Thermogemmata fonticola: one gene and its partner. The protein of the gene in region 2 binds, or shares a complex with, the protein of the main gene of each other region. Links are inferred from orthologs where the notes say so. Each region holds a gene or a part of one and is shown on either strand. Other genes may lie near its edges. The genes, in order: H0921_RS05430 and trxA.

Region 1 (3,294 bases), on a different replicon or contig from region 2:
CGGCGTGGCAAGCCGGCTGCCGGAGGGCGTCAACGCGGTATATGAGATTGTCATCGACGGGCTGAGTCTGGCAGCCGTGGAGGAAGCCATGCGGGTGGGGATCACCGCAGCGTGCCAGCCGGGAGTGGTGCGGATTTCTGCGGGAAATTACGGCGGCAAACTCGGCCCCTATCCCATCCCGCTCCACCGCTTGTTTCCGGCGTAAGCTGATCGGGGCAAAAAGGCGGGCGGATCGAGGCGGAGCGAGGCGGCGGCCTTCGCCTGGACCCTGACGAAAAAGAAAACCTACGGCGGAGCGAATTTGATATAGTGAGAGAGGTTCTTTCCAGAGCCGCCAGCAGGGGGAGAGGCCATGACCACGACACCGCATGGGCAAGAGTACCATACCTACGGCCTGCCGGTGGGTACGGTGCGCGGCTTCCTTTCGGTGCTGATCTGCTCGTTTTTCTGGATCGTGCTGCTGTATCCGTCGGATGCGGAGCTGCGCGTGCCCCTAGCCCACTTCTTTTTACTGTCGATGGTTTTCCTGGCCTTTGCCTCGCAGCCGCTCTCCGAGTTACACACCCAGCGCTTTCTACCTTGGCTGATGCGGTTTATTTTCGTCGGCGGCAGCATCGCCGTCATCGCTTATGTGCTGTACAAGGACCCGCAGCGGCTCCCAACCCGCCTGACACCTAACCCGGACGAGATCGGCCAGTGGCCGGTCCTGCTCGCCTGCCTGGCCGGAGGCTTCGCCGGCGGATTGCTCTTGCGCTTCATCCTGGGTCGAAATAGTCCCTTATTCATGACCATCCGCGCTTGGCTCGGCATCATCGCCACGCTGCTGTTGCTCTTCGAGACGCTCTTTCAGTTCGTCATCCTCCCCAATATGTCGGACAAGCCGAGCCTGGATACTCTGAAGATTTGGGAGGGGGTGCTCATCGCCGTGACGGCAGGGTACTTCGGCACGCGGGCCTAGGATCGCGCGGTCTGCGTGTGTAGCGAGCATGCCAGCGAAGCCAGCAAGCAGGGCTTGGGGAGAAAACCCTGGCTAAAGGCGGGGCCAAAGCCAGCCGCGCTGCCATTGGGGGACCGCCCCGCTCCAGCCGGGACAGCAGGAAACGCTTCAGGCCAGGCCGTGGTGGGCCAGGTAACGCTCGGCATCCAGGGCCGCCATGCAACCGGTGCCCGCTGCCGTGACTGCTTGGCGATAGTAATCATCCGCGACATCCCCGGCGGCAAACACCCCCTCGACGCTCGTGTACGTCCGCCCCAGGGTCGTCCAGCGGATGTATCCCTTCTCCGTCAGCTCAACCTGACCCTCCAGGAAGGCCACATTCGGGGTGTGGCCAATGGCGAGGAACATTCCCGCCGCCGGTATCACCCGTTTCTCGCCAGTCTGATTGTTACGCACCCGCACGGCGGTGACGCCGTTTTGATCATCTCCCAGCACTTCCTCCACTTCGGTGTGCCAATGGATGGTCACCTTAGGATTGCTCTTGATGCGTTCCTGCATGATCTTGCTCGCCCGCATGACATCGCGACGGACCAGAAGGTGAATCTCGCTGGCAAACTTGGATAGATAGGTGGCCTCTTCCACCGCGGAGTCGCCGCCGCCGACTACCACGAGCGGCTTATTGCGGAAGCGGGGCAAGGCGCCGTCGCAAACGGCACAGGCCGATACACCCCGGTTCTTGAACCGCTCCTCGCTGGGCAATCCCAGGTAGTTGGCCCGCGCGCCCGTGGCGATGATCACCGTGTGGGTCTCGACTGTTTGCCCATCGTGGGCCGTCAGCAGGAAAGGCCGGCGGCGCAAATCCACCTTGACGATGTCTTTCGACTCCACCCGCGCTCCAAAGTGGACCGCCTGCTGCCGCATCAAGGCCATCAGTTCCGGGCCATTGATTCCATGCGTCGGCTGCGGTTGATTGGCTGCCACCCAATGGGGAAAATCGGGATCATCCCGGCGCAAGGCCGTCGCCAGATACTGCCGGGTATCCCCTGGCGGCCAGGAGGGGAAGTTCTCCACCTCCGTGGTCAAGGCAAGTTGGCCCAGCGGCAGCGTCCCGTTCTGGCGATTCCGCTCATCGTACGGGTTGCCTTGAAAAACCAACGGCTGCAACTCCGCGCGGGCCGCGTAAATCGCCGCCGTCCAGCCCGCAGGACCCGAACCGATGATCACGACCTTCTCCGGCATAGCGTACTCCTAAGAGACTGGGAAATTCTGAGGGACTTCGAGGGTGGTTTCCATCACAAGCTCGGCGGCTATTCTAGACGGCAAGCGGCGGCTGTCTGGAGAGATCGGCCCAGGTTATCCCTTCTCGCGGCATCGGAACTGCCTTGCCAACACTCTCCGCAGCCTCGTCTGAGCGGCAATACCTCACGGACTACCCATGCGCGAACGCTTGACCCATTTCCGTGAAATCCTGCGTTACGTTCCCCGCTTCCGGGACCGGGTCTTTGTTATTGCCCTGGATGGCGCCGTCGTGGAAGATGACAACTTCCCCAATTTACTCCTGGACATCGCCCTTTTACGCAGCCTCAATATCCGGGTGGTGCTGGTCCATGGAGCGGCCCGCCAAATCCGCCGCTATGCCGAAATGATTGGCGTCACCCCCTCGGACCTCGACGGCACCGGGGTGACGGACCGCACCACTCTGCAAGTCGCCATTACCGCGGCCAATCGAGTCAACCACGAGATTCTCGAAGGGTTGACGGCCAACGACCTGCGCGCTGTCTGCCCCAACGCCATCGTCGCCCATCCCGCGGGCATCCTCGGCGGAGTCGATCACCTCTTCACCGGGCGGGTCGAACGCGTCGATGTCGGCCTGCTGACCACCCTGCTCGAACATGACATCATCCCGGTCATCCCGCCCATCGGCATCGACGGCTGCGGCAACTCTTTTCGTCTCAACTCCGATGCGGTCGCGGTGGAGGTGGCCAAGGCCTTACGCGCCATCAAACTCATCTACCTCAACACGGAAGGGGGCATCCCGGCGCCCGATGGCTCCGTCATTCGCCAGATGCCCGTGCAGGAAGCAGACGCCTTCCTCAAGCGCCATCGCCAGGATTTGCCGCCGGAAATTGTGACCAAACTCGTACATGCCATCCGCGCCTGCAAGGAAGGCATCGAGCGGGTCCACATCATCGATGGACGCGAGCAGGAAGGGCTGCTGGGAGAAGTCTTCTCCAACGAAGGGATCGGCACGCTCATCCACGCCAACGAGTATCAATCCATCCGGCAAGCCCAGAAGAAGGATGTCCGCGCCATCCATACGCTCATCCAGCAGGGGATCGCTAACGACGAATTGGTCA
Region 2 (3,171 bases):
TCCCCGCGGAACGCGACCGGCAAGCGGTCCATCAGTTCCTGGTGGACTATCGCCTACGACCCGAACCGCTCCAATGAAGGAACGGCGCTCGCAGGTGTCCAACTCCGGCTTTGCCGGAAAATCATCTCCATACTGTTCGACTGTTTGCTGGATGTTTTCCAAGTGCAGGCGTTGCTCCCACTGTTTACTTCTTCTCCCCCGGAGGAGAAAGGAGAGAGTAAGATACCCCAGGGTGCCGGATAGGCCGGGAGGCGGGTACTCCGGGGTGTCCGAGATTCGGGCGGGACTGGAGGGCGTGCCACTCCGGTGGGAGGATGGAGTATCGCTCCGCCGGCCAAGAGGAGCCAGCATGGTGGATTTGAGCGTCCAACTGGGACGTTTGCGCTTGCGCAATCCGATTCTGGCGGCTTCGGGAACCATCGGTTACGGGCGGGAGATGGAGGACTACCTCGACTTCCGCCACTTGGGCGGCCTGATCCCCAAGACGGTGACCCGGCAGCCCCGCGCGGGCAATCCCCCGCCGCGCACCGTGGAGACCCCCTGCGGCCTGCTCAACGCCATCGGCTTAGACAACGACGGCTGGGAGCACTTCTGGGAGCACCACTGGCCGTATTTGCGCACCTTGCCGACCGCGATCATTGTGAACATTGCCGGCAAAAGCGAGGACGAGTTTGTGGCTTTGGCCGCGGATGTGGCGGAACGCGGAGCGGAGATCGCCGCCCTGGAGCTGAACCTGTCCTGCCCCAACGTGAGCGGGGGATTGGACTTTGCCACGGATGCGGAGCGGACGCGGCGGATCGTGCAGCGCTGCCGTCAGGCCTGTCCCCACGTGCCGATCATCGCCAAGCTGACGCCCAACGTGACGGACATCACCGCGATCGCAGCGGCGGCAGCGGAGGGGGGAGCCGATGCCGTCAGCGCCGTCAACACCTATCTGGGGATGGCCATCGACTGGCGGCGGCAGCGCCCGCGTCTGGGCAATGTCACCGGCGGACTGAGCGGCCCGGCGATCAAACCGTTGGCACTACGCGCGGTCTGGGCCATTGCCCGGCGCCGCATCGTGCCGGTCATCGGCATCGGAGGCATTGCCACGCTCGATGACGTTATGGAGTTCCTGGTGGCCGGGGCTTCCGCCGTCCAGATCGGCACCGCTCATTTTTACGATCCCAGCGTCAGCTCGCGCCTGGCCCAAGCCCTGCCGGAAGCCGTGGCCCAACTCGGCGCCCGCCGCCTCAGCGACATCATCGGCTCGCTGCAAGTGTGAACGGAAGCCGGACAGGATCGGCGACCAGGATCAGCGGCTCCTGGGCAACTCCGACCCTCCGGTTCCTTCAATGCCGGAACCGCCGTCTCCTCACTTGTACTTGTCGATGAGCCGGGCCAGGTGATCCTCCGACACCAATCCCACTTCCTGGTAGAGCGGGCGATCGCTCCCCTTGAAGAAGATGATGCGCGGAATGGTCATCACGTCGTATTTGACCGCGAGATTGGGGTTTTCATCGACGTTGAGTTTGGCGACCTTAACCTTGCCCGCGTAGCGGTCGGCCAGGCGATCGATGATCGGCGACAAGACCCGACAGGGGCCGCACCACGGGGCCCAGAAATCCACCACCACCAGCGTATCGCCGCCGACATGCTCATGCCAATTCTGCTCGGTCAATTCGACCACATTGGGACTGGCCATACGTCAATTCCTCGTGTTAAAGGTCGTTTCGCGGTGTTCCCGTCATGGATCACCACTGCCATTTTACACACGGCTGCGCCTTGTACCACCTCAGTAGTAGTACCTGAGGGCAGCGTTCCAGCGTCACCGTTCAGGATGATTTCCCCAGCGCAGAGGTTACAAAGAGGCATCGCCGCAGCCGTTGGCCTGGCAAGGTGCAGCATCCCAGGAAGAAGGGCCGCACGATGGGAAAGCCGTCAGGCGGCAAGTGTTTCAGGGCACATGCCGGCTGCGATGCGAGGGCCGTGGTCACTCGATTTTCCGCTTGGAAGGGGTGATCACCCGGATGGTGTGGAGGGGGAAGAGTTTCCAGCCGGCGTCGGTTTCGCCTAGCAGGCCGAGGAGCTGCGCGGTCTGTCCTTCCTCCGGCAGGGTCAGGGGGATGATGACGAGCCGTTCGCCTTGACCAGCCAGTGTCACTTCGGCGGCAGCATGGTGGGTGTTGGGGTCATGGGCGAGCATTTCCCAGCGGAGCAGTTGGGGGCCGAAGGGGAGCGGCTCGGCCTTGCGCAGCGGCAGAGCGTCCCGGAGGCGTTCCCGCCCGCCGGCCAGAGCGAAGAGCGGCTTGAGATTGCGGGCCGGCACGAGAGGATCGTTCGCCGTCGGTTGGAGGATTTGGACATTCCAGGCCAGGCCTTCCCGTGGGCGTTGCAGTGGCTGGGCTTGCGGAAAAGTCACGCTGCGGATGGCCGACATTTTGCCGCCCCGAACCCCGCCGGAAAAGGTCCGCTTCTCGCCCGCAGCCGTCAGGCCGGCCAGGGTGAAAGTGTTGATCCCGCGGTATTGGAGGGTTCCCGTCAAGGCCTGCTGGAGACCCTGGATGCGATAGGTGACGAACTGCCGGTCGTAATCGAACTCGACCGCCGCCAAGGACCGGACCGGCACGAAGGTGAGCACGCCTTGAGTCAAGGTCGTGGAATGGGGTTCGCGGATGACCAGGGCCAAAGGTCCGCGCCGTCCGTCTTCGTCCGCGGCGTTGGGGTCCGCCAGCCAAGCCAGGCGCCGGACATTGCCGCTCCATTCCACCTGCTGAAGGGCCGTTTCCTGACCCTCGGTATCGACGACAACCGCTTGAGCCGCCTTGGGAGGCTGCTGGGCCGACAGCCCCCGCATCCCTCGCGGAGTCATCCCCAACAGAGGCATAGCTGGCAGAGATGCCGCCAGCAGAGAGATCGCTAGCGAAAACACTCCGAAAAGCCTGCCGAAACGAGCATGGCTGGTCCAGGTAGTCGCTCTGGTCACACGCAGGTTCCTCCGTGCGTCAGGACAGGGGAACGGGAAACCCCCAGGATCAGGATACTGAGAAACTCGGTAACGGAAGCGGTCCTGTCCTTCCACCGCTGGGGTCGCTTTCCCAGGCCGGGGCAAGTTGGGCAGGCGACCGGCGGCTGGTTTCCCTGGTCCCCTCCTGCCTCCCCTCCGCCCCTCCCCTGTTGATCGGGTCCCTC

What was found.
Region 1: the proteins of trxA (region 2) and H0921_RS05430 are in contact, whole or in part, in a crystal structure (PDB 1F6M), measured with the Escherichia coli proteins. The link is inferred for Thermogemmata fonticola from one-to-one orthologs.

Annotation. Positions count from the first base shown.
Region 1 is NZ_JACEFB010000002.1:502,480-505,773, reverse strand. Bases 142-3,119 are described here. They hold H0921_RS05430 (NAD(P)/FAD-dependent oxidoreductase), read right to left. Parts: upstream 2,177-3,119; coding sequence 1,106-2,176; downstream 142-1,105. Other genes in these bases: argA (amino-acid N-acetyltransferase), read left to right, coding at 2,373-3,119; H0921_RS05435 (hypothetical protein), read left to right, coding at 353-958; fhcD (formylmethanofuran--tetrahydromethanopterin N-formyltransferase), read left to right, coding at 142-205. Outside these bases: more of fhcD, read left to right, coding at 1-141; more of argA, read left to right, coding at 3,120-3,294.
Region 2 is NZ_JACEFB010000009.1:103,989-107,159, reverse strand. What follows is about bases 20-2,874. They hold trxA (thioredoxin), read right to left. Parts: upstream 1,685-2,874; coding sequence 1,355-1,684; downstream 20-1,354. Other genes in these bases: H0921_RS12330 (hypothetical protein), read right to left, coding at 1,973-2,874; H0921_RS12340 (dihydroorotate dehydrogenase), read left to right, coding at 350-1,264; H0921_RS12345 (nucleotidyltransferase domain-containing protein), read left to right, coding at 20-77. Outside these bases: more of H0921_RS12345, read left to right, coding at 1-19; more of H0921_RS12330, read right to left, coding at 2,875-2,965. UniProt on the Escherichia coli protein: Participates in various redox reactions through the reversible oxidation of its active center dithiol to a disulfide and catalyzes dithiol-disulfide exchange reactions.